One region of the Azospirillum formosense genome, then DNA from elsewhere that is predicted to be linked to it. Evidence: riboswitches for the same ligand, from Rfam matches in the RefSeq annotation. Region 1 holds a riboswitch; each other region holds the start of a gene.
What was found. A riboswitch is a leader RNA that binds a small molecule or an ion and turns the genes downstream of it on or off. The one in region 1 is predicted to bind cobalamin.
Positions count from the first base shown of each region.

Region 2: linked by a shared signal. The riboswitch ahead of cobW (cobalamin biosynthesis protein CobW) and the one ahead of ABVN73_RS24905 (energy-coupling factor ABC transporter permease) in region 1 are both predicted to bind cobalamin.
Region 3: linked by a shared signal. The riboswitch ahead of ABVN73_RS20210 (TonB-dependent receptor) and the one ahead of ABVN73_RS24905 (energy-coupling factor ABC transporter permease) in region 1 are both predicted to bind cobalamin.

Region 1 covers NZ_CP159405.1:119,875-130,360, reverse strand. The annotation lists gene ABVN73_RS24910 (hypothetical protein) at 1-1,229, opposite strand, end outside; cobalamin riboswitch at 1,375-1,614, shown strand; gene ABVN73_RS24905 (energy-coupling factor ABC transporter permease) at 1,787-2,467, shown strand; gene ABVN73_RS24900 (superoxide dismutase) at 2,550-3,299, opposite strand; gene ABVN73_RS24895 (hypothetical protein) at 3,428-3,802, opposite strand; gene ABVN73_RS24890 (YitT family protein) at 3,920-4,459, opposite strand; gene ABVN73_RS24885 (hypothetical protein) at 4,458-4,649, shown strand; gene ABVN73_RS24880 (RebB family R body protein) at 5,059-5,349, shown strand; gene ABVN73_RS24875 (RebB family R body protein) at 5,450-5,719, shown strand; gene ABVN73_RS24870 (RebB family R body protein) at 5,811-6,077, shown strand; gene ABVN73_RS24865 (RebB family R body protein) at 6,174-6,446, shown strand; gene ABVN73_RS24860 (RebB family R body protein) at 6,572-6,805, shown strand; gene ABVN73_RS24855 (RebB family R body protein) at 6,802-7,293, shown strand; gene ABVN73_RS24850 (hypothetical protein) at 7,355-7,705, shown strand; gene ABVN73_RS24845 (hypothetical protein) at 7,728-8,813, shown strand; gene ABVN73_RS24840 (hypothetical protein) at 9,131-9,580, shown strand; gene ABVN73_RS24835 (hypothetical protein) at 9,657-10,486, opposite strand, start outside.
Region 2 covers NZ_CP159403.1:1,264,530-1,275,015, forward strand. The annotation lists gene ABVN73_RS18905 (ABC transporter substrate-binding protein) at 1-549, opposite strand, end outside; gene ABVN73_RS18910 (ABC transporter ATP-binding protein) at 610-1,332, opposite strand; gene ABVN73_RS18915 (ABC transporter ATP-binding protein) at 1,325-2,089, opposite strand; cobalamin riboswitch at 2,380-2,596, shown strand; gene cobW (cobalamin biosynthesis protein CobW) at 2,635-3,693, shown strand; gene cobN (cobaltochelatase subunit CobN) at 3,856-7,257, shown strand; gene cobG (precorrin-3B synthase) at 7,254-8,651, shown strand; gene ABVN73_RS18935 (precorrin-8X methylmutase) at 8,641-9,282, shown strand; gene ABVN73_RS18940 (precorrin-2 C(20)-methyltransferase) at 9,279-10,019, shown strand; gene cobJ (precorrin-3B C(17)-methyltransferase) at 10,016-10,486, shown strand, end outside.
Region 3 covers NZ_CP159403.1:1,546,109-1,556,594, forward strand. The annotation lists gene ABVN73_RS20180 (HPr family phosphocarrier protein) at 1-321, shown strand, start outside; gene ptsP (phosphoenolpyruvate--protein phosphotransferase) at 311-2,083, shown strand; gene ABVN73_RS20190 (hypothetical protein) at 2,531-3,229, shown strand; gene ABVN73_RS20195 (hypothetical protein) at 3,238-3,804, shown strand; gene ABVN73_RS20200 (hypothetical protein) at 3,849-4,628, opposite strand; gene ABVN73_RS20205 (TerC family protein) at 4,828-5,874, opposite strand; cobalamin riboswitch at 6,412-6,631, shown strand; gene ABVN73_RS20210 (TonB-dependent receptor) at 6,747-8,675, shown strand; gene ABVN73_RS20215 (ABC transporter substrate-binding protein) at 8,672-9,532, shown strand; gene ABVN73_RS20220 (iron ABC transporter permease) at 9,529-10,486, shown strand, end outside.

The DNA of each region.
Region 1 (10,486 bases):
TCGTCGGGTGCCCGCCCCTTCAGCGGCGGCAGGGTGACCCGCTGGTTGACGTAGGGGCAGAGGGCGAGCGCCGCTTCCGCGTCCGGCGTCGCGAAGACGGTGATCCGGGCCAGCGGCAAGGCCCGCCGCAGCTCCCGCAGGACGCCGGACGCCCGCAGCACGGCGCCGACCCCGTCGAGCAGGAACAGGCCGACGCTGCGGATCAGATCGGTCGGGAAAGGCGGTTCGCCGGGGGCGAGCGTGCGGCGGCGGACGGCGGGGCCGGAGTTCCGCAGCAGCGCCACCGCCGGGGCGGTGGAGGCGCCCCGCGCCGGCGGCACGAAGCCCCAGGTTCCCTCGGCATCCGTGCGCGCCAGCGGCTCCACCTGGGCGTGCTCGGCGCGGGCGACGGTCGCCGCGTCGGTCACCCAGGGGAAGAAATCGCGCAGCGGCAGGCCGCCGTTGCCCACCGACCGTCCCGCCGCCTGCAGGGCCTCCCACCGCTCGACCGCGCCATCGTAGCCGTAATAGACCTCCTTGAACGCGACCTGCTCCCGCGTCGCGTAGGCGAAATGCTGGAAGACCAGCCCGCCCGCCGCCGTCTCCTCGTGAAGGAAGGGGTTGGCCGCGCCAAGGTCGTTTTCGGACCCGTCGGGCTGCGGGCGCACCAGCCGGGGCGGGACGTGCGAGTGCCAATAATCGCCCGGCCGGTACCGCCAGCTGCGCAGCCATTCGTAGGCGCGGTAATTGCCGTACTGGTCCAGCCGGTCGAGGACCAGGGACGGGCCGACGAAGAAGTGGCAGAGGTACAGAGCCGCCGTGCGCGACGGCGAGTCGAGGAACATCCGGCGCGCGCGGGCGATCTGCTCCGCCGTCCACAGCTCGTCTGCATCGACCTGCCAGAGCAGGCATTCCTCGGTCATGGCGGCGAGCGGCGCCGTCACCATCTCCACCTTGCCCTGCCAGAAGACGCCCGGCGGCTTGCGGTACACCGACACGCGCCCGGGCTCCTCCGCGGCGATGCGGTCGAGATACTCCGAGGTGCCGTCGCTGCTGCGCCCGTCGCGGTGGAGATCCTGCGGGACGCGCCCGCCCCGCTGCGCGCACCAGGAGGAATCGCGGACCTGCTCCGCCACCCCCTCCACGACGTGCCAATGCCAGGGGAAGGGCAACTGGCGGAACACCTCCAGGTGGTAGCGGATGAAGGGGTCGCCGTTCAGGACGATGGTCAGGAAATGAACCGGTAGCATGCCCGCAATCCCGTCCTTCGCCCGTTGATCCGGCGCCGCGCAGTCCGCCGGACCTTGTCGCCTCCGCGGGAGCGGTGTCAAGGAAGCCGTGCGACTCCCCGCGACGGGCCGCCATCCCCCTCTTGACGGCGGGGGACCCCGCCCCTACCCTGGCGCCGGTTATGGTTCCCCGCGTCCTCCGGTCGCGGGGCTAAGAGGGAAGCCGGTGCGCCGCCCCGCAGGGGGAGACACGGCAAATCCGGCGCTGCCCCCGCAACTGTGAGCGGTGAGCGGCCTCGTCCTTTCCGTGTCACTGGCGCCGCCTGCGGGAACGGGCGCCGGGAAGGCCGGACGATGCCGCCTTGACCCGCAAGCCAGGAGACCTGCCGTAACCGAACGTTCGTCCTCGGGCGGGGTGCCCCGGTGGTCGCTTGCCGATGTCCGGCCCTATGGCCGCCCGTCTTCCGCAAGCCGTCCCCCCGGTGCGCCCATCCAGGGGCCAAGGGGGTTGCGATGCCGGTGCCTGCCAGCAACGACGCCCCTCCCAACGCATGGCAGACTCGGAAAGGGCATAGAGCATGCACATCGAACCCGGCGTCGTGGACGGCGCCAAGATCGCTCTCAGCTACGCGACGGCCGCCGGCGGCTTCGCGATGGCCGGAAAGCTGGCGCGCGACGACGTCCGCAACAACGGCGGGGTCGCGCCGCTGGTGCTGCGCAGCCTGATCGCCACCGCGCTGGTCTTCTCCTTCTTCGAGGTGTTCCCGCACCACCCCGTGGGCGTGTCGGAGGTTCACCTGATCCTCGGTTCGACCCTGCTCCTGCTGTTCGGCGCCGGCGCGGCCTCGATCGGCCTCGCCGCCGGCCTGCTGATCCAGGGCCTGTTCTTCGCTCCCTTCGACCTGCCGCAGTACGGCATGAACGTCACCACGCTGCTGGTCCCGCTGTGGGGCATCAGCCTGCTGGCGAAGCGGATCGTCCCCGACGCCACCCCCTATGTCGACCTGAAGTACTCCCAGGCGCTGGCCCTCTCCACCGCCTATCAGGGCGGCATCGTCGCCTGGGTGGCCTTCTGGGCCTTCTACGGCCACGGCTTCACCGCCGAGACCATGACGGAAGTCGCCTCCTTCGGCGCCGCCTACATGACTGTCATCATCGTCGAGCCGCTGGCCGACCTCGCCGTTCTGGCCGTCGCCAAGGCGCTGCGCCGCCAGAGCCAGGGGCCGCTGTTCAACGTCCGCCTGCACCAGGGCGTCTGACCGGCTCCCTGGACCGTATGGTTCGCGTGAAGGGCGGCGGGGACATCCCCGCCGCCCTTTTTCGTTCAGGTCAGCTGGCCGGTCAGATCACCAGCTCGCCCTTGCGGATCGCCGCGTAGCGGCGGTTCACCGCCCCCCAGTCGACCACGTTCCACCAGGCCGCCAGATAGTCGGCGCGGCGGTTCTGGTACTTCAGGTAATAGGCGTGCTCCCACACGTCGTTGCCCATCAGCACGGGCACGCCCTCCATGGCCGGCGAATCCTGGTTCGGGCGGGCGGCGATGGCGAGCTTGCCCGACGACGGGTCGGCGGTGACGAAGACCCAGCCGCTGCCGAACTGCCCGGCGCCCGCCGTGTTGAAGCGGGTCTTGAAATCGTCGAAGCTGCCGAAGTCGCGCGCGATGGCCGCCCCGACCTCGCCGTCCGGCGCGCCGCCGGCGTTCGGTCCCATGATGCTCCAGAACATGCTGTGGTTGGCGTGCCCGCCGCCGTTGTTGCGCACCGCGGTGCGGATACTCTCCGGAAGCTCCGGCACGCGCTTCAGCAGGTCGGCCAGCGGCATCGCCTGGAGATCGCCATGGTTGGCGAGGGCCTTGTTGAGGTTGTCGACATAGGCCTGATGGTGCTTGTCGTGGTGCACGCTCATCGTCGTCGCGTCGATGTGCGGTTCCAGCGCGGCGGGCGCGTAGGGCAGCGGCGGCAGCGTGAAGCCCTTGCCGCCCGGTGCCTGGCCTGCTGCTTGAGCCCAAACGAAGCGCGGCGCCGCGGCCAGCACCAGCGCGGCGGCGCCGGCGGACAGCAGCAGTTGGCGGCGATCCAGGCGAACGGACATGAGACCTCCCAATGTTGTGTTTCGTGCCGAACGGCGGGGAAGCCACAGCCTCAGTGCGCCTCCCAACTCACTCAACAGGGCAATGGGCGTAGTCACTCGGTACCGGCGCACCGCACGCCGACCGATTTCTACAGGCGGGCCTTTCCCGCCACCCGGGCGGACGACACGCGGGCCATGCCCAGCGCCACGGTCCGCCAACGCCCCAGACGGAACCGCGACGGTGCGGCCGACGGCTTGCGGACCGGCGCGGCCGGGACCGTCTCCGCCGCCTCGAGGATCCCGCGGGCGCGGCGCTCGCGCAGCAGAAGGCGCATCACCTCCTCCTCCGTGACGGGGCGTCCGGCCCTGGCCGAGGCGAGGCTGGCGGTGTCCTGGAGGGCGGCGACCTGCGCCAGGGTGCCGGTCAGTCCCTTGGCCGCGGCGGTGACCAGCGCTTCGCGATGAATAGCGAGGATGAACGGCTTTAGCCCACGGTCGGGCGTTCCCTGCGGCGGTGTCGGCATGGCGGAAGGGCTCCGGGGGTTCGTTCGATCGGATAGGTCATCATCCAACCGATAACGCCGCCGCGGCAAAGGCCCCTACGGATTAGCCCCGCCGGTCGCCGCCGAAGGAAGCGGCCCTCAGCGGGCCACGTACCAGTCCGTCCGGTGGTTGAAGGCGACGAAGGCGTTCAGCACCGCCGCCCCCAGCATCGAGGCCAGCACCGCCTTCGCGTCGATGACGAAGACCGCCATCGCGAAGATCACGACGTCGAACATGGCCTGGAGCCACCCGGCGCGGAAGCCCGTCTTCTCTTGGATGTAGAAGGCGAGAATGCCCACCCCGCCGCCGCTGGAGCCATGGCGGAACAGGCCGATGACCCCGATGCCGATGCAGAAGCCCGCCAGGACCGCCGCCACATAGGGGTGCAGCGCGTCGTAGCGGATCGCGTGGGGCGCCAGCGTGGTCAGCACCGAAATGCTGGTGACCGCCAGAAGCGACTTCGCGGTGAAGCGCCAGCCGATGCGCGCCAGGGCCAGCGCGTAGAAGGGCAGGTTCACCACGAAGAACACCGGCCCGAAATCCAGCCCCGTGGCGTAGGCGATGACGAAGGACAGCCCCGCCGCCTGCCCGGTGATCAATCCGGCGGCATGGAGGATGGAAATCCCGAACGCGGTCATGATGATGCCGAACAGCTGCCCCTGCGCATTATCAAACGCGCTGTGCGACGCCCGTTTGGTTTCATTTGTTGCAACGGCAGTGCTGGCGGTCGCGGATACTGCACTTTTCTTGAGCACGCTGGGCACCTTGCAGACTTCGATCTCTTTTGACAGTAGCATCAAAGACCAGATCAAGAATAGAGCGGCGTGATTTTGTTGACGCCCCCCTCAATCCGCGGGGCGTCGCTGCGCCGCCGGTGCCGCCGTCCCGGGCCCCGGCCATCGATTCCGCCGGATGAGCCGGCCCCCGGCGACGAGGTCGGCGGCGCCGGGACGCGGCGTTGCGCGGCCTCGACACCGTCCTTGCTCCCGCCGCGCAAGAATCGGTCCGGCCGGCGTCACACGCTTTCCCCGCATCGCCCGCCAAACCGCAACCCAGGCGCACAAAGTTCGCGCGATGCGGCGGAGTCTTTCGCCGGATAGACCAATCGGACGACACCCCGCATCGCTACAGTCGCACCGTCCGCCGCTCGCGCATCCCATGGTCGCATGGGGCTGCGCGAATGATCGACGCCACCAGCGGCCGCCTTTGAAACCGGCCCCACCAGTGAGGAAAGACAATGGCATTTCCGACCGCCGTGAACGACCAGATCACCGATTCCGTCACCCAGGCCAACACCAAGGTCCTGGGCGACGCCCCGGCGATCGCCATGGGCAACCTGTTCCAGGCCACGGCCCAGGCGCTGGCCAACGCGGCCCACAACGCCACCAACGCCCAGCAGCAGTCCTACGTGACCGCGCAGGCCGCCACCACCCAGGGCGTGGCCACGCTCTACTCGATCGACACCGCCTCCACCGGCGTGGCGACGAAGAGCATCCTCAGCACCGGCGTCAAGGGCCTCGGCTCGTAAGCCGGCCCCACGCCGCCGTCGATGTTCCAGACCACCTGCGCCACCCCGCCGTCCATGACGGGCGGCGGGCGGGCGGCAGGCAACCGAAAAGGACGAACCAATGGCTTTCCCGACCGCCGTGAACGACCAGATCACCGATTCCGTCACCCAGGCCAACACCAAGGTCCTGGGCGACGCCCCGGCGATCGCCATGGGCAACCTGTTCCAGGCCACGGCCCAGGCGCTGGCCAACGCGGCCCACAACGCCACCAACAACCAGCAGCAGTCCTACGTGACCATGCAGGCCGCCACGACCATGGGCGTCGCCACGCTCTACTCGATCGACACCGCCTCCACCGGCGTCGCCACCAAGTCGATCCTGGGGAGCTGATGAGCCGACCGGCCAGGACCGGGCGCCCGCGGGCCTCCGGAACGGGCCGCTGGCCATCCATCCCGAACCCTTCGCCAAGGAATAACGTCAGATGGCTTTCCCGACGGCAGTCAACAGCCAGATCACCGATTCCGTAGCCCAGAGCAACGTCCAGGTCGTTGGCAGCTCGCCGGCGATCGCCATGGGCAACCTGTACCAGGCCACCGCCCAGGCGCTGGCCAACGCGGCCCACAACGCGACCCTGGCGCAGCAGCAGATGTACGTCACGGCGCAGGCCGCCACGACGACGGGCGTCGCGATGCTCTACTCCATCGACACCGCGACCACCGGCGCCGCCACGTCGAAGCTCCTCGGCTGACCGGCCGGCGGACGCGGCCCCCGCCGCCGTCCGCCGCACCGCCGCCGGCGCTTTGGCCTCGAACCAACGCAACATCGGATGTAAGGAGCAAACACGATGGCTTTCCCGACCGCCCTGAACAACCAGATCACGGACTCGGTCTCCCAGGTCAACACCAAGGTCCTGGGCGACGCCCCGGCCGTCGCGATGGGCAACCTGTTCGTCGCCACCAGCCAGGCGTTGTCGAACGCGGCCCACAACGCCACGAACAACCAGCAGCAGTCCTACGTGGTGATGCAGGCGGCCACCACGCAGGGCCTGTCGACCCTGTACTCGGTCGACACGGCCACGGCCGGCGTCGCCACCACCCAAATCCTGGGCCTCTCCTAAGGAGAGCCGGCGGGCCGCCCTCGGGACACCGGGGGCGGCCTCCGCCGCAGGTTGAAGCGCCCGGTCGCGCATAAGCCCGTGTCCGCAGAAGCCAGTGGCGGGAGCCTGAAGGCAGGAGTGTGCGAATGCCGGACGGAGGCTCCTCCAGTCTTGCCGGATCGGTCGCGGCGAACACGGCGATGCCGCTTGGCCTGACCCCATCCCTGGCGATGGACATGACCTACGTCGCCATGGCCGACAGCCTCGGCCTGGCCATGCAGAACGCCGTCGCCAACCAGCAGCGCGCCCAGGTCATCACCGAAGCCGCGCTCGCCCAGGTCCTCACGCTGATCATCACCAAGGGAACCGCAAAATCATGAGCGACGAAGGCACCGTGAACACCCAGGTGATCGACTCGACGTCGGACATCGTCACGCTTCTGACGGGACAGTCCCCCGCGCAGTCGTTCGCCATGCTCGACGCCGTGATGGTCGAGACGCTCGGCATGGCGATGCACAACGCCGTGCACCGCCAGCAGAACGCCGGCATGGTCAATTCGGCCGCGGTCACCGCCGCCTGCGCCAAGATGCTGTCCGTGCCCTTCCCCACCACGCCCCCGCCGCCGCCCTCGGGCTCGTCCACCTCCGGAGGCAGCGCGTCGCCGCTGCAGCCGCTGACCCCGCTGCTGACGACCTCGCTCACCACCCTGCCCTCCACGGTCAGCGGCGGCGGTGGGAACGCCACCGTCAGCGGCGCCGGGAACAGCACCGTCGCCGGTGGAACCGGGAACAGCACCGTCAGCAGTGGCACAGGGAACAGCACCGTTGCCGGCGGAGCCGGAAACAGCACCGTCAGTGGCGGGTCGTGATTGACCCCGCGCCCATTTCCCAGCGGCCGGCCGTCCAGGCCACAACGAGCGAGGAGCCTTCATGTCGGAGCCCACGAAGGTCAATGCCCAGATCATTGACGTCATAAACCAGACGCAGACGGCGACCATGAGCCAGCAGGTCGTCACCACCAGCGGCGCGGGGAAAGCCTATCAGGCGGTCGCCCAGTCCACGGCCATGGCCGTGCAGGACGCGACGGACACGCTGCGCAACGTCTCGACCATCGCCACCACGGCGATCGGTGTCGCGATGGCGCAGCTTCTGGCGACCGGCGATCCGAAATACGTCACCGCCCTGACCCAGGCGCAGGGAATGATGACCAGCGCCGCCAACGACTTCACCAGCATCGGTACCGCGGCCTCCACGGTCCTGAATAGCTTCCCGTCGAGCTGACCCTTACGCAGGTGTCCCCACCATGACCGTCTCTGTCGCCAACAAGATGATCCAGAACCGCGCCGGGCTCACCGACCTGGGGCGGCTTGCGCTCGCCTTCATCGATGGCGGGTCGGAGTGGCTCGACTGGGCCATCAGCAACGCCGGTCCGCGCTACGACTTCCCGGACGAGAGCACGCTCGTGGAGCAGGTCCAGCAGGGGCTCCACGTGACGCGGCTGGCCCTGCTGCCCAATCTGAAGCTGATGGTCAGCCCGGTGAAGCTGATGACGCTGGGGGTGGACAGCCTGCGCACGCTGGCCGACGCCGAATCCGGAGACACCAGCGCCACGGTGTCGGCCCAGGTCAAGCGCATCCTCGCCGACCACAATCTCCTGACGCAGGACGACTTCGCCGCCGGCGCGTCCTTCCTCGCCGGGCTGGGGGTCTCCGGGGCTCCGGTCTTCCAGTTCATGGGCTTCGACGAGCAGCTGGCGGTGCAGGAGCTGCTCTACCGCAAGGAAAGCCAGGGAACCGCGAACCCCGAGCTTCAGAAGGAGGCGGCCGCCTTCGCGGTGGACCAGGCGCGCACCGTTCAGGAATTCGCGGACTATTACCAGTTCTACCTGATCTACGTGAACCGGCTGGGTTCCCTGACCGCGACGCCGGACGACCGGAAGAAGCGGGCCGGCGGCGCACTGGAAACCATCCTGCCGCAGCTGTTCGGCTTCCTGGAATGCCCGCAGGTCCCCCCGCTGGCCGCCCCGGCGGAGGTGGCGCGGGCGGTTTCCAACTGGCAGAAGCGCGGCCGGCCGATCGGCTTCGCCCGCTTGTCGGACGGCGCCCTGCAGATCGTCCGCGACACGGCCTTCCGGGACGAGACCGGCGACGCGGTGCGCGTGCTGGTGGCCGGCTATCTCGCCAGGGCGCAGGCCCTGCTGTCGGCGACGCCGCCGCAACGCGGCATCATGGGCCAGGACGGCGCGTCCTGCCTGTTTCCCATCTTCGGTAAGGGCAACCAGGCGGAAATCCAGATGGGGGCCGTGGGGGTGATCTCGCTGCGCTGCTTTCGCCCCGATCCCCCCGCCCCCGCCACCACCACCGTCACCACCACCGTCACCGCCGCCTGACTCGCCGCGACAGGACTCGCCTCCACAGGACTGGCCTCCACAGGACCCGCCGCGACCGGCGGTGACCGGGGCGTCCCCATCGGCACCCCTCTGTGCACCGCCTTCCACGCCGCCCTCCGGACCGCCCTCGCCACCCTCCAGGCCAACCGCAGCGGCGGCGGACATCCCGACGGCGGCGGGGGCTCGGATGATCCCGGCGGCGCCCGCATCGCAAAACCGAACCGGACGAAGGAGATCGAAGGATGGGCGTTTCCCAGCCCCCCAGCAGCCCGAACCCTGAACCGTCGGCCGCTCCGGCGTCGCCTGCGCCGCCTGCGGTGAGCGCACCGCCGCCGGCCGACACGGCGCCCGCAGCGGCACCCGACACGGCGCCGTTCGAAGCGGGCACCAAGACGCCCGCCGAGATCGCCAGCGCGCTGCTCGACCAAGCGGTGAAAAGCGTGAACGCCGCCGCCGAGCAGGCTCTGGCCGCCGTCGAGCAGGCGATCCAGCTCGCCGGCCACGCCGTGGAGGCGATTCCCGGCCTGACCGCGCACCCCGGCGGCCACGCCGACGAACAGAGCGCGATGTCCCAGGCGAACGAGGCCATGTCGCAGGCGCTCCAAGCCGCCAGCGGAGCCGGCGCCGGCGGTCAGGCAATGCAGCAGGCCAGCGAGCAGCAGCAGAAGGCTGTCACCGCCGCCAGCGAGGCGGCGCAGCAGGCCATGGCCGCCGCCAGCGCCCAGATCGCCCGGGCGATGAACAGCAAGGGCGACCCGGCTCTCTGAGGCCGCCACCGGCCTGCCGCCCCGGAACGACCGCGACGCCGCGCGGTCTCCCGGCGCGCGCGGGGCGGCGGCACACTTACCGCCCCCCGCTCCGCGCCGAGCGTTCCAGGGAGCGGATGTGCGACAGGCCCGGCAGGATTTCGGAGCGGATGAACTCCAGCCGGCGGAGCGGACCGCCGCCGCTGGAGAAACGGGCCTTCCACAGGGCCATCTTCACCGCCAATCCGCACAGCACTCCGCCGATGGTGACGTGGTGGTTGGTGATCAGGTCGCGGATGCTGCGGAAGCTCTGGGCGTTGATGTTGCGCCAGAAGTCCTTGGATCGGTTGTCGAAGCTCTCGAACCGCCCGGTGATGGAGGCGGCGATCTCCGTCAGGTCGCGCCCCACCTCGTCGAGCATCCGGGCGTGCCGGGCGTCGCGGCGGACCTCGCTGAAGCCGCGCACCGCGTCCATCCAGGCCAGGAAGGCCTGCACGTCGGGGACGATCTCGTCCAGGCACTGCTTGAAATAGGCCAGCGACAGGAAGATGTCGCCGTATTCCTCCAGGAAGGCCGGGATGTCGGCCATGGCGATGTCCAGCCGGTCGGCCATCATGGTCAGCCGGCGGCGCACCTCCGCCAGATCGGGCTCGGCGAACAGGCGGATCAGGTCCTCGACATTCTGCACCTGCACGTCGTCGCTGCCGTAGACGCTTTCGATCAGCGGCCGGGTGAAGACGCGCATGTAGCGGGTGAGCTGGTCCTTCCGGCGCTGCGACAGGCGGAGCGCGGCGTGCTCGTCCACCGCGATCTTCAGGCGGCGCAGCTCGATGCGCAGGGAATAGACGTCGAAGCTGGCGGCCTGGGCGATCTGGCCGATCATCAGCAGGTCGCGGTCCAGCTCGGGCGAGCGGTTGCCGAAATGCA
Region 2 (10,486 bases), on a different replicon from region 1:
GGTCTCATCCTCCAGCGAGTGGCCGAAGGCGTAGTCCGCGGTGATGAAGTACCAGTTCTTCTTGCCCTGCTCGACCAGCGCGCGGGCCGTGCCGGCGGCCATGGCGTAGTTGTCGTAGGTCCACTGGAAGCCGTAGGGGCTGCAGGACTTGCCGCTGAGGTCGGTCGAACCCGGGCCGGACATCAGGAAGATGCGCTTCTTGTCCTTGGTGATGCCCTGGACGGCCAGCGCGGCGGCGGAGTTCGGCACGTCGGCGATGACGTCCACGTTGCCGGCGTCGATCCACTCGCGCGCCGTGTTGGCGGCGATGTCGGCCTTGTTCTGGTGGTCGGCGACGACGATCTCGATCGGCGCGCCGGCGATCTTGCCGCCGAACTCCTCGGCCGCCAGACGGGCGGCGATGGCCGAGCCTTCGCCGGCGAGGTCGGCGTAGATGCCGGACCGGTCGTTCATCACGCCGATCTTGATCACGTTGTTGGAGACCTGGGCGTGCGCGGCCCCGGCGGTCAGCGCCAGCAGTGCGGTCCCGCAAAGCAACGGCTTGAGCATTTCGAACTCCCTTCGATTGGTTTTGTTTTGCGTGTGTTCAGCAGAGGGGGTTTTGACTGGTCAGACACCCAGATAGGTGTGGAGCTTGTCCATGTTCTGAGCGAGCTGGTCGTTGGGGATCATGTCCACGACATGGCCTTCCTCCATCACGTAATGGCGGTCGGCGATGGTCGCGGCGAAGCGGAAGTTCTGCTCCACCAGAACGATGGTGAAGCCGCGCTGCTTGAGCTTGCGCACCGCCACGCCGATCTGCTCGATGATGACGGGGGCCAGCCCCTCGGTCGGCTCGTCGAGCAGGATCAGGTCGGCGCCCGTGCGCAGGATGCGCGCGATGGCCAGCATCTGCTGCTCGCCGCCCGACAGGCGCGTGCCCTGCGTGGTGCCGCGCCCCTGCAGGTTGGGGAACAGCTCGTAGATCTGCGGCACGGTCATGCCGCCCGACTTCACCACCGGCGGCAGCATCAGGTTCTCGTCCACGCTGAGCGAGGAGAAGATGCCGCGCTCCTCCGGCACGTAGCCGATGCCGAGGCGGGGGATCCTGTGCTGCGCCATGCCGATCAGCTCCTTGCCCTGGAAGCGGATCGAGCCGTTGCGCTTGCCGACGATGCCCATGATCGAGCGCATGGTCGTCGTCTTGCCGGCGCCGTTGCGGCCCAGCAGCGTCACCACCTCGCCCTGGCGCACGTCGATGTCGACGCCGTGCAGCACGTGGCTTTCGCCGTAGAAGGCCTGGAGGTCGCGGATCTCCAGCATGGTGGTCTTCACGGTCGCACCGTCAGGCATGGCCCACCTCACCCGTTCCCATGTAGGCCTCCATGACCTGCGGGTTGCGCGATACGACGTCGTACGAGCCCTCGGCCAGAATCTCGCCGCGGCGGAGCACGGTGATGGTGTCCGACAGGTGGGCGACGACCGACAGGTTGTGCTCGACCATCAGGATGGTGCGGTCGGCGGAGACGCGCTTGATCAGGGCGGCGGTGCCCTCGATGTCCTCGTGGCCCATGCCGGCCAGCGGCTCGTCGAGCAGCATCACCTCCGGGTCGAGGGCCAGCGTGGTGGCGATCTCCAGCGCGCGCTTGCGGCCGTAGGGCAGCTCCGCGGCGGTGTGGCCGATCCAGGGGGTGAGGTTCACCGCTTCGATCAGCTCCTCGGCGCGGGCGTGCAGGTCGTAAAGGCTGGCTTCGGGCTTCCAGAAATGAAAGCTGGTGCCGCGCGGGCGCTGCAGCGCGACGCGGACGTTCTCCAGCACGCTGAGGTGCGGGAAGACGGCGGAGATCTGGAAGGAGCGCACCATGCCGAGCAGCGCCACGTCGGCGGGCTTCATGGCGGTGATGTCGCGCCCCTTGTAGAGGATCTGGCCGCGCGTCGGCGTCAGGAACTTGGTCAGCAGGTTGAAGACCGTGCTCTTGCCGGCGCCGTTGGGGCCGATCAGCGCGTGGATGGTGCCGCGGCGGACCTGGAGGTTCACCTCCTTCACCGCGATGAAGCCCTTGAACTCCTTCGAGAGTCCGCGCGCTTCCAGAATGATGTCGTCGGCCATGGGTGCCGCTTTTCCCTCCCTGTTCGTCCGCGTCGTCTGCCGGTCCGCGTTTTTGGTTGCCCTGATATAAGCACAGAACATGCCAACTGCGAAGCGTTCGAACAAGCTGTTGAAACCGCTCACTTCCTGCCATGAGGCCGAGGGCTGCGCAGGCCGTCCGGGGTGTCAGCTTTCCAGACAGACTGTACCGATCTTCCGACACACCAACGGCGGGGCGGGCGGAGCGTTCCGGGTTCGCCGGCACGGTTTACGGGCGCCAAATGGCCGCTTGCAAATCGGGGGTCCGCCTGCAATTCTGCGCCTCCGACGGTGCCCCGTCCGCCATGAAGGCGCGGGGATAATAGGGAATGCGGTGCGGACCCGGATGGGGTCCAAGGCCGCGGCTGCCCCCGCAACTGTGTGCGGCGAGTCGGCCTCCGGACATGCCACGGGCCGCCAGGCCGGGAAGGCGGGAGGCGCGACGACGACCCGCGAGCCAGGAAACCTGCCGCCGGACCGACACTCATCCAATCCGCCGGGTGTGGCGGAGACAAGGAAGCCAGATCATGACCACCGGCCTGCCGACCGCCGGGAAGACCCCGGCCACCGTCATCACCGGCTTTCTCGGCGCCGGGAAGACGACGCTGATCCGCAGCCTGTTGGAGCAGGCCGGCGGGCGCCGTCTGGCGCTGATCATCAACGAGTTCGGCGACGTCGGCATCGACGGCGAGATCCTGCGCGCCTGCGGCGATCCCACCTGCAGCGAGGACGACGTGATCGAGCTGGCGAACGGCTGCCTGTGCTGCACCGTCGCCGACGATTTCGTCCCGGCCATCGAGAAGCTGCTGGCCCGCCCGCAGCCGCCGGAGCACATCATCATCGAGACGAGCGGCCTCGCCCTGCCGAAGCCGCTCGTCCAGGCCTTCCATTGGCCCGCGATCAAGACGCGGGTGACGGTGGACGGCGTGGTCGCGGTGGTCGATGCCGCCGCCGCCGCGGAGGGCCGCTTCGCCCCCGATCCGGCGGCGCTGGCTGCCCAGGCCGCCGAGGCCGGGCAGCTCGACCATGAGACCCCGGTGGAGGAGGTGTTCGAGGACCAGCTCCTCTGCGCCGACCTGATTGTGGTGAACAAGACCGATCTGGTGGACGCCGCCGATCTGGCGAAGGTCGAGGACCTGATCCGCGCCGCTATGGCGGAGGCCGGCACTGGACGCGAGGCCAAGATCCTGCGCGCCAGCAACGGCAAGGTCGATCCGGTCGTCCTGCTGGGCGTCGGCGCCGGGGCCGAGGACGACCTCGCCAACCGCCCCAGCCACCATGACGAGGAGGAGGGCCACGACCACGACGACTTCACCAGCTTCGTCGTGGAACTCGGCCCGCAGCCCGACCCGGCGGCCCTGGCGAAGACGCTGGAGCGGGTCGCCGCCGCCCACGGCGTGCTGCGCCTGAAGGGCTTCATCGATGTGCCGGGCAAGCCGATGCGCCTGTTGGTGCAGGGCGTGGGAACGCGCATCCAGACCCATTTCGACCGCTTCTGGAAGCCCGACGAGCCGCGCCGCAGCCGTCTGGTGGTGATCGGCGAGACGGGCCTGGACCGCGATGCCGTGACCGCGGCGCTGTCGTAAAAAGCCCTTCCCGTCCTGGGAGAGGGAGGGACCCGCGCGAAGCGCGGGAGGGTGAGGGCCGCACGCGGAGACCGCACCGATCCTCGCCCGCCCCCTCACCCGCCCGCTTCGCGGGCACCCTCTCCCGGGACGGGAGAGGGAGTGTTTGCAAAGCTGTGGCCCATGCACCTACTCGCCGCCCGCCAGGAAGACCTCGACGCCGGCCCCCAGGCCGTGGATCTGGGGCAGAGCCCGGCGGACCTCGTCGTCCTGTCCTTCTCCGACAGCGACCTGACGGCGCTCGCCGCCTGCTGGCAACGCCACCGCGACGCCCTGCCCTCCGATCCGTTGCCGACCCTGCGGCTGGCTAATCTCGCTCGGCTGGGGCACCCGCTGTCGGTGGACCTCTACGTCGAGTCCGTGATCCGCAAGGCGAAGCTGGTCGTTCTGCGGCTGCTCGGCGGGGCGGGCTACTGGCGCTACGGGCTGGACCATGTCGTCGCCGCCTGCCGGGAGTCCGGGGTGGCGCTGGCCGTGCTGCCCGGCTGCGCGCAGCCGAACCCCGCCCTGGAGGGCTACGGCACCGTTCCGGACGAGGCGGCGCAACGGATGTGGCGCTATTTCACCGAGGGCGGGCCGGACAACATCGCCAGCCTGCTGGCCTACGCCGCCACGCTGGCCGGGCAGGAGCGCCCCTGGCGCGAACCCGCGCCGGTTCCGCGCTTCGGCGTCTATGAAGGCTGGTCCCGCCAAGGCGCCGGACCATGCGCGCCGGTCGTCTTCTACCGCTCCCACCTGCTGGCCGGCGATCTGGAGCCGGTGCACGCCCTGTGCGACGCGCTGGCCGCGCGCGGCCTCGCCCCGCTGCCGCTGTTCGTGGCGAGCCTGAAGGAGCCGGACTGCGCCGCCTGGATGCGCGCCACCCTGACCGCCCGCGACGCCGCCGTCGTGCTGAACCTGACCGGCTTCTCGGCGGCGCGCGAGGACGGGTCGCCGCTGGAGGCCAACGGCACGCCGGTGCTCCAGGCCGTGCTGTCCACCACGCCCGAGGAGGGCTGGCGCGGCTCCGCCCGCGGCATGGGGCCGTCCGACCTCGCCATGAACGTCGTGCTGCCGGAGATGGACGGGCGAATCCTGACCCGCGCCATCGCCTTCAAGGCCGAAGGGACGCCGGACCCCGACCTGGAATTCGCCCCGACGTTGATCCGCCCGGTGCCCGACCGCGTGGCCTTCGCCGCCGATCTGGCGGCCGCCTGGGTGCGGCTGGGCGCCACGCCGCGGGCCGGGCGCAAGCTGGCGCTGGTGCTGTCCGACTATCCGGGGCCGGGCGGCGGCATCGGCCACGCGGTCGGCCTCGACACCCCGGCGAGCATCGTCGGCATCCTGGAACGGCTGCGCGCCGAGGGCTACGCGCTGGACGGGCTCCCCGCCGGCCCCGCCGCCCTGATGGAGTCGCTGACCGGCGGGGCCACCGCCGCACTGAGCCTTGAGGACTACCGCCGCCTCGCCCCGGCCGAGGCACGCGCCCGCATCGCGGAATGCTGGGGCGACGAGGAGGCCGACCCGCTCGTTGACGGTGCCATGTTCCGTTTCACGGTCCTCTCCTGCGGCAACGTCGCCGTCGCCGTGCAGCCGAGCCGCGGCCACGGCCCGCTGACCACCACCCAGCACCACGACCCGGAGACGCCGCCCAGCCACGGCTACTTCGCCTTCCACCTCTGGCTCCGCCATGCGCTGGGCGTCCACGCGCTGGTGCAGGTGGGGGCTCACGGGACGCTGGAATGGCTGCCGGGGAAGGCGGTGGCGCTCTCCGCCGACTGCTGGCCGGAGATCGTCGCCGGCCCCCTGCCCTGCCTCTACCCCTTCATCGTCAACAACCCCGGCGAGGGCGTGCAGGCGCGCCGCCGGCTGGGCGCCGTCCTGATCGGCCACCTGACCCCGCCGCCGGTGGAGGCCGGGCTGCACGGCGACCTCGCAGATCTTGAAACGGCCATCGACGAGTATTCCATGGCGACCGGGCTGGACCCGCGGCGGCTGGGCACGCTGCGCCAGACCATCCTGGATCTGGCCTGGAGGTCCGGCGTCGCCGCCGACTGCAACCTGCGGCCCGACGACGACCCCGACGCCATCCTCAGCCGCCTCGACGCGCATCTCTGCGACATCAAGGAAATGCAGATCCGCGACGGGCTGCACATCTTCGGCACCACGCCGGAGCCGGAGCGCCGCGCCCGTCTGCTCGCCGCCGTCGCCCGCTTCGGCAAGGCCGAGGAGGTCGCCCCGGCGCTGGACGCCTGCGGCGAGGCCGAGATGGCCGCCCTGCTGGCCGGGCTGGACGGGCGCTTCGTGAAGCCCGGCCCCGGCGGCTCCCCCGCGCGGGGGCGGGCCGACACGCTGCCCACCGGGCGGAACCTCTACGCGCTCGACCCGCGCGGCGTGCCGACGCCGACCGCCTGGACGCTGGGCTGGCAGGCGGCGGACGCGCTGATCACCCGCTACCTGCAGGACCACGGGGACTGGCCGAAGCGGCTGGTGGTCGATTGCTGGGGCACACCGGCCATGCGGACCGGCGGCGACGAGCTGGCGCAGGCCATGGCGCTGCTCGGCGTGCGCCCGCTGTGGGAGAACGGCTCCGGCCGGGTCACCGGCTTCGAGGTGATGCCGGCCTCCGTCCTCGGCCGGCCGCGGGTGGACGTGACGCTGCGCATCTCCGGCCTGTTCCGCGACGTCTTCCCGCAGCAGATCGCCCTGTTCGACCAGGCGGTCCGCGCCGTGATGGCGGAGGACGAGCCTGACGACGTCAACCCCGTCGCCGCCGCCTTGCGCGCCGACCGCGCCGAACTGGAGACCGGTGGCACACCAGCGGCGGAGGCGGAGCGCTGGGCCAGCGCGCGCGTCTTCGGCGCCGCTCCCGGCGCCTACGGCACGGCTCTGCCCGGCATGATCGCGCGCGGCGACTGGAGCGCGCGGGCCGACTTCGGCGCCGCCTATCTGGAGGGAAGCTGCCACGCCTATGGCAAGGGGCTAGAGGGCGTTCCGCTGCCCGCCCTGTTCCGCCGCCGCATCGGCGGGGCCGACGCGCTCGTCCACCACCAGGACCAGCGGGAGCACGACGTCCTCTCCACCGACGGCTTCATGCAGTATGAGGGCGGCTTCTCCGCCGCCGCCGCCGTGGTCGACAACGACCCGGCGCTCTACCATCTCGACAGTTCGGAGCCGGAGAGCGTGACCGTCCGGACGCTGGGCGAGGAGATCGCCCGCGTCCTGCGCGGCCGGGCGGCCAACCCGCGCTGGATCGACGGCATGATGCGCCACGGCTACCGCGGCGCGGGGGAGCTGGCGGCGAGTGTGGACACGCTGTTCGCCTTCGCCGCGACCACTACGGCGGTGCGGCCCCATCATTTCGACCAGTTGTACGACGCCTATGTGGACGACCGGCGGGTGTGGGACTTCCTGGCGCAGTCCAATCCGGCCGCCGCCCGGCATATCCTGGACCGGCTGACCGAGGCCCTGGAACGCGGTCTCTGGCACCCACGCCGCAACTCGACGGGCGACGATCTGCGCCGCCGCAAGGAGATGTCCGCATGAGCGCGATCACCGAACCGTGCAACGCCCTGCCCCGAAACCCACCGCGCCGGCGCGGCATGTGCCCCGGCGTCCTGGCCCCCATGGAGGTCGGCGACGGGTTGCTGGTCCGCGTGCGCGTCCCGGCGGGAGTCCTTCCCGCCGCCGCGGCGGCGCGGATCGCGGAGCTGGGGCGCCGTTACGGCAACGGTCTGGTCGATCTCAGCCACCGCGGGAACCTGCAGCTGCGCGGCGTCTCCGCGGCTGACATGGAAGCGCTGATCACGGCGCTTCGCACCCTCGGCTACGTCTCGGAGAACGCGGAGAGCGAGGCGGTGCGCAACGTGCTGACCTCCCCCACCGCCGGGCTGGACGGGGCGGCGGTGGGGGACGTGCGCCCCCACGCCCTGGCGCTCGACGCGCGGCTGGCGGCCGACCGGGACCTCCACCGGCTGCCGCCGAAGTTCGGCTGGCTGGTCGATGGCGGCGGGCAGGCCACCCTGTTCGACAGCAGCACCGACGTGCGCTTCGACGCGGTGGCAGGGGCAGTAAACGGGCCATTGTTCCGCGTCGGGTTGGGGGGTGATTTCGAGAAGGCCGCGCTGCTGGGTCACTGCCGCCCCGACGATCTGGTGGAGCTTGCGGCGGCGCTGGCGCGGACCTTCCTGGAGCTTCGCCAGACCCTGGCCGAGCCGCCGCGGCGCATGGCCGGGCTGGTCAGGGCGCTGGGGGTGGAGGCGCTGCGGGAGCGGGTGGGAGCGTGGTTGCTCACTTGCCCCCACCCTTCCCATGCTGCGCATGGGCCCCTTCCCTCCCCCGCTTCGCAGGAGAGGGAGGCTCAATCCCCTCCCCTGCGAAGCGGGGGAGGGTCAGGGTGGGGGCAAACGCCACCCACCCGACTCTTCCTCGGCCCCCAACCCTCCTGGCTGGGCGTCGCCTTCCCCTTCGGGCGGCTCGACTGCGACCGGCTGGAAGCGCTGGCCGCCCTTACCCATGAAATCCGCATTACCCCCTGGCGCGCCCTGCTGCTGGCCGCCCCGCAGGAGGGCACCGCCGAAAAAGCGACAGCCCTTGGCGGCATCCTCGACCATGGCGACATCCGGCTGAAACTCACCGCCTGCAGCGGCATCACCGGCTGCGACGTCGGCACCACCGACACCCACGCGGACGGCCTCGCCATCGCCGAGCGCGCGGCGGGCTTGCTGGAGGCGGTGCGGATGGTGCATGTCTCCGGCTGCGCGAAGGGCTGCGCCCATCCCGGCGCGGCGGATGTCACGCTCACCGCGCGGGAAGGCGTCTACGACGTCGCGCTGAACGCCGCCCCCGGCGGCACGCCCTGGCGGTCCGGCCTGACACCGCCCGAGGCCGTTACCGCCGTGGCCGGATTGTCTGTTGAGGAGTTGTCCCGTGTCCGCTGAGCCGCTTTACGACTACATCCGCGATGGAGCGGCCATCTACCGCCAGTCCTTCGCCACCATCCGGGCGGAGGCCGACCTGTCGGCCATCCCCGACGATCTGAAGCCGGTGGCGGTGCGCGTCATCCACGCCTGCGGCATGGTGGACGCGGTCAAGGACCTGATGTTCTCCCCCGACGTCGGGACGGCGGCGCGGACGGCCCTGCGCGGTGGCGCGGCGATCCTCTGCGACAGCGAGATGGTCGCCCACGGCATCACCCGGGCGCGCCTGCCGGCCGACAATCCCGTTATCTGCACGCTGCGCGACCCGGCGGTGCCGGAGCTTGCCAAACAGGTCGAGAACACCCGCTCCGCCGCCGCGCTGGAGCTGTGGGTGCCCCGGCTGGCCGGCTCGGTCGTCGCCATCGGCAACGCGCCGACCGCCCTGTTCAAGCTGCTGGAGATGATCCGCGACGGCGCGCCGAAGCCGGCGGCGGTGCTGGGCTTCCCGGTGGGCTTCGTGGGTGCCGCGGAAAGCAAGGACGCGCTGGCCGAGGCGCCCTTCGCTCTGCCCTTCCTGGCGATCAAGGGCCGGCGCGGCGGCAGCGCCATGGCGGCGGCGGCGGTCAACGCCCTGGCGAGCGACGTGGAATGAGCAACGAAACGCACAACACCGGCACCCTCTACGGTGTCAGCGTCGGCCCCGGCGATCCCGACCTGATGACCGTCCGCGCCATGCGGACCATCGGCGCCTGCCCGGTGGTCGCCTATTTCTGCAAGCGCGGCACCTCCGGACAGGCCCGGCGCATCGCCGACGCCTGCATCACGGCGGAGCACATCGAACTGCCGATGGTCTATCCGGTGACGGTCGAGCTGCCGCCCAGCCATCCCGACTATGGCCGCCAGATCGAGGCGTTCTTCGACGAGTCCGCCGAGCGGCTGGCCGAGCATCTCGCCGCCGGGCGCTCCATCGCCGCGCTGAACGAGGGCGACGCCTTCTTCTACGGCAGCTTCATGCACCTGTTCCTGCGGCTGGCCTCGCGCTTCCCGACGGAGGTGGTGCCGGGCGTGACCTCGATGATGTGCAGCGCCTCGCTGCTGCCGCGCCCGCTGACCCTGCGCGACGACGTGCTGTCGGTCATCCCCGGCACGCTGGGGGAGGAGGCGCTGCTGCGCGCGCTGCGCAACGCCGACGCCGCGGTCATCATGAAGCTGGGCCAGAACCTGCCCAAGGTCCGCCGCGCCGTGGAGGCCGCCGGGCTGGCCGACCGCGCCTGGTACATTGAGCGGGCGAGCATGGCGGACCAGCGCGTCATGCCCTTCCGCGAGGCGCCGGAGACGGCCCCCTATTTCTCGCAGATCGTCATCCCCGGCGAGGGGCTGCGGCGATGACCGCCGATCCGCAGGCCGGATGGCTGAAGGTCGTCGGGCTCGGCCCCGGCACCGAGGACTGGCTGACCCCGGAGGCTCGGCGCGACCTGGCGGAGGCGACCGACCTCGTCGGCTACTTCCCCTATGTGGACCGGGTGCCGCCGGGGCCGCAGGTGCGCCACGCCTCCGACAACCGGGTGGAGCTGGACCGCGCCCGCCACGCCCTCGAACTGGCGGCGGAGGGCCGCCGGGTGGCCGTGGTGTCGGGCGGCGACCCCGGAATCTTCGCCATGGCCGCCGCGGTGTTCGAGGCGCTGGACGATCCGGCCGCTCCCGCGGCGTGGCACCGCGTGCCGCTGTCCGTCGATCCCGGCATCTCCGCGATGCAGGCGGCGGCGGCGCGGGCCGGCGCGCCGCTCGGCCATGATTTCTGCGTCCTCTCGCTGTCCGACAACCTGAAGCCGTGGGAGGTGGTGCTGAAGCGCCTG
Region 3 (10,486 bases), on a different replicon from region 1:
GCGCCCGCGCAAGGCGCCCCCGGCATTGACGGGCAGGCTCCGGACCGGAATCCCGAGATCTGCCAGACCGTCACGATCAGCAACCAGCGCGGCCTGCACGCCCGCGCGGCGGCGAAGTTCGTGAAGCTGGTCGCCACCTTCGATTGCGAGATCGAGGTGCGGCGCGGCGAGACGCAGGTGTCGGGCGAGTCCATCATGGGCCTGATGATGCTGGCCGCCGGACCGGGCACCTCGGTGGAGCTGTACGCCTATGGCCGCGAGGCCGAGGAGGCCATGGCGGCGCTCGTGGATCTGATCACCCGCAAGTTCGATGAAGACTGACGTTCCGGCCGCCGGCCAGGGACGGTCGTTGCGCGGGCTGGGCGTTTCGCCCGGCATTGCCATCGGCCCGGCCCATGTGGTGGAGAGCGGCGCCGTCCGCGTTCCCGAATACACGCTCGCCGCCGATCAGGTCGAGGCCGAGGCCGCGCGCTTCGCCGACGCCTGCGGCAAGGCGCGCCGCCAGATCCGCAAGCTGAAGGCCAAGGCGCTGGTGCTGCCCGGCTCGGCGTCGGAGGAGATCGGCTTCCTTCTCGACGCCCACCTGGCGATGGTCACCAACTCCCGCCTGACGCGCGGCGTCGAGCGCCGCATCCAGCAGGAGCTGGTCAACGCCGAGGCCGCGGTCCAGGCGGAGATCGCCACCATCGCCCAGACCTTCGCGGGCATGGAGGACAGCTACCTCGCCGGGCGCATCGCCGACGTGCGCGAGGTCGGGCGGCGGCTGATCCGCAACCTGATGCGGCACGAGTATCAGGCCTTCTCCATGTTGAATCCCGGCGCGGTGATCCTGGCCGAGGAGCTGACCCCGGCGGACACCGCCCTGCTCGACCCGCGCCGCGTCGCCGGCTTCGCCACCGTGCTCGGCGGCGCCGAGGGGCACACGGCGATCATGGCGCGCTCGCTGGGCATTCCGGCGGTGCTGGGGGTCGGCGGGCTGCTGGCCGGGCTGAAGAACGGGATCACGGTCATCGTGGACGGTGTCCAGGGGCGCGTCATCATCGACCCCACCCCCGAGGTGCTGGAGGATTACCGGCAGCGCCGCGCCGAGCGCGAGCGCGAGCGCGAGCAGCTGAAGGGCCTGCGCAAGCTGCCGGCGGTCACCCGCGACAACACCGCGGTGACGCTCCAGGCCAATCTGGAGCTGCCGCGCGACCTCGACCACGCGCTGGAGAACGGGGCGCAGGGCATCGGGCTGCTGCGCACCGAGTTCCTGTTCATGAACCGCGACCAGCTGCCGGACGAGGACGAGCAGTACACCGTCCTTCGCTCCATCGTCGAGGGCATGGGCGGCCGCACCGTCACCGCCCGCACCATGGATGTCGGCGGAGAGAAGCTGGCCGGCTGGATGGCCGGCCGCTACGGCGAGCCGGCGAATCCGGCGCTCGGCCTGCGCGCCGTCCGGCTGGGCCTGCGCGAGCCGAAGCTCTTGGAGACGCAGCTTGCCGCCATGCTGCGCGCCGGCGTCCACGGGCCGCTGCGCATCCTGCTGCCGATGATCTGCTCGGTCGCCGAGGTGCAGCGCGTGCGCGAGATGATGGGCCAGGTGGCCCGCCGCCTGCGCCGCCGCGGCGTGCCCATCGCCGACCCGCTGCCGCCGGTGGGCGTGATGGTGGAGGTGCCGGGCGCGGCCCTGTCCGCCGACGCGCTGGCCTACGCCGCCGACTTCTTCTCCATCGGCACCAACGACCTGACCCAGTACACGCTGGCCATCGACCGCGGCGACGAGCAGGTCGCCTCGCTTTACGACCCGCTGCACCCGGCGGTGCTGCGCCTGATCCAGTTCACCATCGAGGCGGCGCTGCGCGCCCGCATCCCGGTGTCGATCTGCGGCGAGATCGCCGGCGATTCGCGCTACACGGCGCTGCTGCTGGGGCTGGGCGTGCGCGACCTGTCGATGGTGCCGCCGGCCATTCCCCTGGTGAAGCGGCGAATCCGCAAACTGGACCTCCAGGAGGCCACCCGCCGCGCCCGCGTCATCATGGACCAGAGCGACAGCGGGCGGATCGCCGCCCTGCTGGACGACTTCAACGCCGTGGGCTGAGGCAACCCCCCGGCCCACATCAGGCCCTCATCACCCTCACGTCTCTCGCTTGGCGGTCTTCGCCCCGATGTCAGCGGCGGAATTGGCGGCCGCGGGCAGTTCCTCGTCGAAGGCGTGGAGACAGTGCGCGGTGAAGGCGATGCCGGAGGAGGGTTCGGTGCCGGCGTCCGGTCGAGGTTGACTTTCCAGGCCGCGCGGCGTTCCGCCGTCCCGTCCGAACGCGCCGCCGCAGCCCTGATGCGCATTCCGACCCGAGGCCCGCCCCAATCGAACGATCCCGTCGGTTGTTGACAACCCCCCATTGTGAAATACTGGAGCGCCCATCCGCCGAGGCGTGACTCCCGGCGGACAGACCAGAATTGGCGGGCCTGCGTCTTCAGGACCATGGGTCTACGGGAACAGGGAAAGGCAAGCGGGATGCGCTCTGGACGACGGAACGGCGGCGGTGTGCCTGAAGCTGCCTTCGATCTGAACACGGCCTTCGATCGGCGTGACACGCTGTTCACCAGGGCCGCGGAACACATGTCCGACATGGTCGCCAACCCGCCGAACGGCCCCCATGCCTTCGACCTTCTGAACGGCGGCCTCCGCGAATTGTCGAGCCTGATGATCCGGCAGTTGCCCCTGGCGACGGCGCGCGAGGCACGACTTGCCCACACCCTTTGCCAGGAGGGGATCGTCGAGGACGCGAAGGCCCTGGCCCTTGGCGAGGGCGTGGCCCTGTTCCTCGACCGGCTTCAGGCCGCCGCCGACCATGCGGGGATCGGGCCGGCCGCCGACCGGGGACCGGCGCCGGATGCCGGGACGGCGACGCCCGCGCAAAGCCTGGAAGGGGTTCTCGCCACGCTGCGGGCCTGCCGCGCCGCGATGGCAAACGAAGGGACCGGCTCCGAGCGGTTTCTTCCCCTTCTGGACGAGGCCGTGGCGACCCTGGAGTGCCTGGCGCTGCGGGAGGCCGTCGCCCGCTTCGACCACGCGGCGGACGCTTTCGAGGCCGCGATGCCCAAGGCTCTGCCGACCAAGCCGACCGACCGCATGCTGGCCGCCGGAGCCAAGGCGGGAAGCGTCGCCCTGGACGCGGCACGGCGGATCTATCAGGCCATGGCGTCGGAGTTTCTGTCACCGAGGAAAGGGGTCGGGGAGTGACGGCGGCCTTGCCCATCACAACGTCGCCGACGGGGTTTCTCAAGGACCGCATCGCCCGGCCGCTTGGCCGGGGTCTGGTGACGATCCTGCGCGGCCGCCGCGGCGACCCGCCACCCGAACCGGCGGAAACCCGCGTCGACATCCACCGCCAGCCCTTGCGCACGGCGCTGGACTGGCATCTGGAGATGATCGCCCTGTGGAAGCGGCATCCCACCTTCGGACCGGAGCTCCACGACGACCTGAAGCGCACGGGACTGCTGCCCCGTTGCGTCATCCTGACGGCGCAAGACGGCGGGCCGCTGTGCTTCCGCTATATCGGGGACCCGACACGCCGTGTCTTCGGCGACCGCTGGGCCGACCAGAACATCGGCAAGCCCCATCTCGAAGACGTGCACAGCGCCTATGCCCGGGCCATCGACGCGCAGTACCGGGAAGCGGTGGAGGGCGGGGAGCCGGTGTACAACCATCTGGTGATCACCGGGCTTCCCCGCCCGCCGGTCAATTACCGGCACCTCCTGTTCGGCTGGTCACTGGGCCAGCGCCGGCAGGCCCTGCTGGCGCTGATCGATTCCTGACGCGGATCGACCGTCCCGTCAGGCCGCCCGATTAGGCTGCCCGATTAGGCCGCCTGGGCGAGGTCCGCGGCGATCTGCGCCAGATCGCCGAGGAATTGCGCGCGGCTGAAGCGCACGAGGTGCATCGGCAGGGTCTTCAGGCCGATCTGGTTGTAGGTGATGGCCGGCTCCCGGTCGATGTGGCGCGGCCCCATCTTGCGTTCCGCCCACACCGGAACGATGTCCGGGTCGACGACCGAGATGAACCAGGTCGGCGACCACAGCAGCCACGCCGCGAGCTTGTTCGCCCGCTGGCAGATCGGGAACAGGCCGCGGCCCTGGACGTCGGGCCGCGTCCACCCCGCGTTCGTCCACACCACCTGACCGCGCGTGCTGTTGGCGGTGTCGGACGTGCAGGTGCACCATTCACCGTCCGGAGCCTGGGTGGCCGGGTCGTCGTAGAACACCGTCATGGCGTTGAAGCGGTCGCCGATGGACTGCGCGTTGCAATCGTAGAGCAGCCCGGCCTGGGCGGTGACCACGTCGCCGGAGGCGGCCGTCCCGCAGATCCAGAAGGCGTTGGCCGGCGTCAGGGAGCGGCAGGCCGGATGGGCGGCGGGGAGCATCGGCTCCCAGGAGCCCGCGGCCACCGCGGCCTCGTTGACGCGCACCAGCGCCGGCATGTCGAAGACGACGGAGAGCGCGACCCCCCGGCCGGCCGCCAGACCGACGAGTTCGTCGCGGGCGGCCTGGAGCAGGCCGGACAGGGGACCCGCCGGGACGGGGAGAGCCGACAGGGCGATGGAGGCCGGTTGCGTGCCGTTGAACTGCGTGCCGGTAAGCATGGATGTCTCTTCCTTGGGTTGGAAAGGGTTGGCGAAAGCCGCCAAGCGGGGCGCCATCCGCCCCGCACATCCACATCATCGTTTCCTCGAAACCGGCATTACTACTTTTACGAATGTCATGGCCCGGAAACGCACGGGGCGCCCGGTCCACCGGACCGGACGCCCCGCCATGCGCCTGCCGCTCTTCGGATCGGACGGCTTACTGGCCCTTGCCGTCCGAGGACACCGCGGCCGCCTCGCCGGAGGAGGCCGGGGTGGTCCCGCCGGCACCCTTTGCCGGGCTGCCGGGCACCCACCAGCGGGCGGCCTCGCCGTCCGCGGCCTCCGGAGCCGCCTCGCCGCGGGTCTTCAGCATCGAGAAGACGATGGAGCCGCCGACCAGGAAGGCCGTGATGCCCAGGGCCAGCGCCGTCGGCATCTTGTAGATGTCGACCATCATCATCTTGGCGCCGACCACCACCAGAACCAGCGACAGGCCGTATTTCAGGTAATGGAAGCGGTGGATGATCGAGGCCAGCGCGAAATAGAGGGCGCGCAGGCCGAGGATGGCGAAGACGTTGGAGGTCCAGACGATGAACGGGTCGGTGGTCACCGAGAAGACCGCCGGGATGGAGTCCACGGCGAAGACCAGATCGGTGAACTCGATCAGGATCAGCACGAGGAACAGCGGCGTCATCATCCGCACGCCGTCGCGCATCACGAAGAACTTCTGCCCCTCGTAGCCTTCGGTCATGCGGAAGCGGGAACGGACGAACTTGACGATCCGGTTGTTCTCCATGTCCGGCTCGTCGTCCACCGACATCAGCATCTTGATGCCGCTGAAGATCAGGAAGGCGCCGAAGATGTAGATGATCCAGTGGAATTCCTGGATCAGCGCCGTGCCCGCCACGATCAGCACGCCGCGCATCACCAGCGCGCCCAGGATGCCCCAGAACAGCACCCGGTGCTGGTACTGCGGCGGCACCGCGAAATGCGTGAAGATCAGCGCGATGACGAAGATGTTGTCGACGCTCAGGCTGTATTCGATCAGGTAGCCGGTCAGGAACTCCAGCCCCTTCTGCGAGCCCTGGAAATGAAAGACGCCGGCGGCGAAGATCATCGCCAGCGTGGAATAGGCCGCGCAGCGCATCAGCGCCTCGCGGCCGGAGATCACATGGGATTTCTTGGAAAATACGCCAAGATCAAAGGCCAAAAGCACGCCAACGAAGACGGCGAAGCCGGCCCACATTAAAACGATCTGATCCATGGAACTGTCCCTTGCTTCATGCCCTCCGCTCCCGCAAGCGGAGACTTCGATCGTCACATGAGCAGTCCGACATCACCGATGCGCCACGGCGGGGCGGATCGGCCAGAGGGGCCCGGACTGGAATCGCGGCCGCAAGGTCTGCGGCCAACGGAAAAGCGCGCGCGACGGCTTTGCCGCGGCGCGCCAGGACACCCGCCTCCATCGTTTGCCGTGGAGACGTGGCGGTCGGTCAGGATGTTGGTTCGGTGCGGTCCATGTCGATGTCTCCCAAAGGCCCGTCGGGTGCCGTCGTCGGCGGTGGACCTTGTGGGGGAGCGGGACCCAGGGGGAAGGACAGGGCCAGCTTCCGCAAGGCCGCGCCAAGGCGACGGCTCTATGGGAAGTCCGACATCACAGCGCCGGGCGACGCTGCCAGAGGGGCCCGGACCTCGACCGTCATGTAGTCAGACCCTCTCCCGGCGACAAGAGGGGGAGCGGCCATTAAAACCGCGGTCGATGCAGTGGCGGATTGCGGCTTGACCGGAGCCGTCCGGCCCGCGTAGCTTCGCACCCGACGGTTGCCCGAAAGGGCTGAAAATGGGAACACGGTGCGGACCCCGCGGCGATTTGCCGTGCGAGGGTCTTACGCCGGGGCTGCCCCCGCAACTGTAAGCGGCGAGTCGTCCATCGGAATGCCACTGGGATCGCGATCCTGGGAAGGCGATGGGCCGACGATAACCCGCGAGCCAGGAGACCTGCCGTCAGTCGTGGTCACACGCGAACACGTTCGGGCGGGGTGCACCGAAGGTCGTCGAACCGGGAGTCCGTTCGCGGAGCTTCCGGTGGGGCTTCGTTCGCGGTGACGTGCCACCGGCGTCCCGTCCGAGGTCTCAATGAGTGTCCGCGTTCCCCGCCTTCAGCGGACGGCGTCCTTCGCCGCCCTTCTGGGAAGTCTTGCGCTTCCCCTGTCGACCTTCCCCACGCCGGCCTTCGCCGACACCACCGCCATCACGACCCTTCCGCCGGTCTCGGTGACCGCCAACCGCGTCCCCACCGCCGCCGAGGAAACCGGCAGCGCCCTGACCGTCATCACCCGCGAGGAGTTGGAGCAGCGCCAGACCCAGCTGCTGTCCGACGCGCTGCGCGCCGTGCCCGGCGTCGCGGTCAACCGCACCGGCCCGATGGGCACCTTGACCCAGCTCCGCATCCGTGGGGCGGAGGGCAACCAGACGCTCGTCCTGATCGACGGGATCGAGGTGAACGATCCCGCCGCCGGCTCCGAATACGACTTCGCCAACCTGCTGGCCGGCGACGTGGAACGCGTCGAGGTGCTGCGCGGCCCGCAGAGCGCGCTCTACGGCTCCGACGCGGTCGGCGGCGTCGTCAACATCGTGACCCGCCGCGGCGCCGGCGCCCCCCGGTTCCGCGCCGCCGTCGAGGGCGGGTCCTTCGGCACCGCCGCCGGGCGCGCCTCCTTCGGCACCGGGACCGACCGCTACGACCTGTTTCTCACCGGCCAGGGCGTCACCAGCGACGGCGTGTCGGTCGCCGACAAGCGGCTCGGCAACCCGGAGAAGGACGGCTACCGCAACGGCACGCTGACCGGAAACGCCGCCGTCCGCCCGACCGAGCGCAGCGAGATCGCCGTGACCGGCCGCTACACCCGCTTCCGCACCGACACCGATGGCTTCATCGGCGGGCGCGGCGCCGTCGACGACGGAACCAGCACCGCCGGGGAGCAATATTTCGGACGGCTTCAGGGCAAGATCGCCCTTCTCGACGGACAGTGGGAGCACATCGTCGGCCTGACCCATGGCCGCCAGCAGCGCGACTACCGCGACGACGCCAAGACGGTGACCAGCCGCTACGACGGGCGCAAGACCAAGGCCGACTACCAGACCAACCTGACGCTGAGCAGTGGCCCCGCCGAGCATGTGCTGACCGCGGCCATGGAGCGTGAGGAGGACAGGGCGATCAGCCGCAGCAGCTTTTCCAGCTTCGACCGCTCCATCGGCTCCACCGGCCTGGTGGGCCAGTACAAGCTGGGCCTGTTCGACCGGCTGACCCTGACCGGCAGCGTCCGCCACGACGGGAATGACCTGTTCCGCGACGCCACCACATGGCGCACCACGGCGGCTTACCGGGTCGAGGAGAGCGGGACGACGCTCCGCGCCTCCTACGGCACCGGCGTCAAGAATCCCACCCTGTTCGAGCTGTACGGCTACACCGCCACCTACGCCGGCAACCCGACCCTGAAGCCGGAACGGGCGCGCGGCTGGGACGCCGGCTTCGATCAGGCGCTGTGGGGGACGCGGGCCTCGGTGGACGGCACATGGTTCGACCAGCGCATCCGCGACCTCATCACCGGCACCGGGCGGACCTCCGTCAACATGCCGGGCGAGTCCCACATCCGCGGATTCGAGGTCGGCCTGTCGGTCAAGCCGATCGACCGGCTGACCGTCCGCGGCTCCTACACCTGGACGGACGGCGCGGACTCCACGGGCGCGGAACTGGTGCGCCGGCCCAAGCAGCTCGCCAGCCTGACCGTCAACCACCGCTTCCTGGAGGACCGGGCGAACGCCAACCTCGGCGTCGTCTACAACGGGCGGTCCAGCGACTGGGCCTATGATCCCTTCTACAACCGGCAGGTCGTGAGCCTCGCGCCCTACACCCTGGTCAACATGGCCGGCTCCTACGCGCTGTCCGAGGGGGTCGAGGTCTTCGGACGGGTGGAGAACCTGTTCGACCGCCGGTACCAGGAGGTCTGGACCTACGGCGCGCCGGGACGGGCCGGCTATCTCGGGCTTCGGCTGTCGCTGTGAGGCCCACCCTTCTCGGGCTGACCGCCGCCCTCCTGCTGCTCGCGGGAGGGCCGGCGGCGGCGTGGGAGGCGCCGCCCGCCAAGCCGCCCGCCAAGCCGCAGCGCATCGTCTCCCTGAATCTCTGCGCCGACGAGCTGCTGTTGCGGCTCGTCGGGCCGGAGCGCCTCGCCGCGGTGACGTGGCTGGCGCGCGATCCCCGCGCCTCCACCGTCGCGGCGCTGGCGTCGCGGGTGCCGGTCAACCACGGGACGGCGGAGGAGATCCTGCCGCTCAACCCCGACCTGATCGTCGCCGGGCGCCACACCACGCGGGTCGCGGTCGGGCTGCTGACGCGGCTGGATGCGCCGCTGCTGGAGCTGGACGTCCCGCAGAGCGTGGCGGGGGTGGCGGAGCAGATCCGCGGCCTCGCCCGCGCCGTCGGCGAGCCGGAAAAGGGGGAGGCGCTGGTCGCCGAAATGCGCTCCCGTCTCGACGCCCTGCCCCCGGCGGCGCCGGGACCGCGCCCGACCGCGGTGGTGCTGCGGCCGAACGGCTTCGTCGCCGGGTCCGGGTCGCTGGTGGACGAACTCCTGACCCGCGCCGGGTTGGACAATCTGGCCGACCGCCTGCCGCTGGGCAGCCAGGGCGCCCTGCCGCTGGAAGCGATCATCCTGGGCGGCGCGGACGTGCTGATCGTCGACGCCGCACCCGACGCGCCGCCGTCGCTGGCCGGCGCCCTGCTGCACCATCCCGCCCTGAAGGCCTGGAAGCCTCAGGTCCGCACGCTGTCGCTGCCAACCCGCCTGTGGACCTGCCCCGGCCCGCAGATCGCCGAGGCCGCGGAGCGGCTGGCCACCGCGCGGGAGACCGCTCCATGAGCCGGGAGCCCCGCATCCCCTACCCCGCGCTGGTCGCCGGGCTGACCCTTCTGGCGCTGGCACTCTGCGCGGTGTCGGCGGCGGTCGGCCATGTGCCGTTCGACCTCGGCGCCGCCTTGTCCGACTGGCTCGCCGGGCGCCCCACCCTCGCCGCTCTGGTGCTGGCCGAGCTGCGCCTGCCGCGCGCCCTGCTGGGGCTGCTGGTCGGCTTCAGCCTGGGGCTGACCGGTGCCGCGATGCAGGGCTGGCTGCGCAACCCGCTGGCCGAGCCGGGGCTGGTCGGCGTGTCGAGCGCCGCGGCTCTGGGCGCGGTCATCGTCTTCTACAGCGGCCTGTCCGCCGCGCTGTCCCTGGCCCTGCCGCTCGGCGGCATGGCCGGAGCGGCCGCCGCCGCGGTGCTGCTGAACCTGATGGCGGCGCGGGGGGCCGGAACGACCATGCTGGTCATCGGCGGCATCGCCATCAACAGCCTCGCCGGGGCGCTGACCGCGCTGGCCCTCAACCTCGCCCCCAACCCCTACGCGGCGCTGGAGATCGTGTTCTGGCTGATGGGCTCGCTGGCCGACCGCGGAACCGACCAGCTCTGGCTCGTCCTGCCGCCGATGCTGGCGGGCTGGGCGCTCTGCCTGTCCGGCGCCCGCGCGCTCGACGCGCTGACGCTCGGGGAGGACGCGGCGCGCAGCCTGGGCTTCGACCTCACCGGGCTGCGCGTCCGGCTGATCGCCGGGGCGGCGCTGGCGGTGGGCAGCGCGGTGTCGGTCACCGGCGCCGTGGGCTTCGTCGGTCTGGTGGCGCCGCATCTGATGCGCCCGCTGGCCGGGGCGCGGCCCGGACGGCTGCTGCTTCTGGCGGGGCTGGCCGGGGCGTGCCTGACGCTCGCCGCCGACATCGCGGTCCGGCTGCTGCCGACGCGGCCGGAACTGAAGCTGGGCGTGGTCACCGCCCTGATCGGGG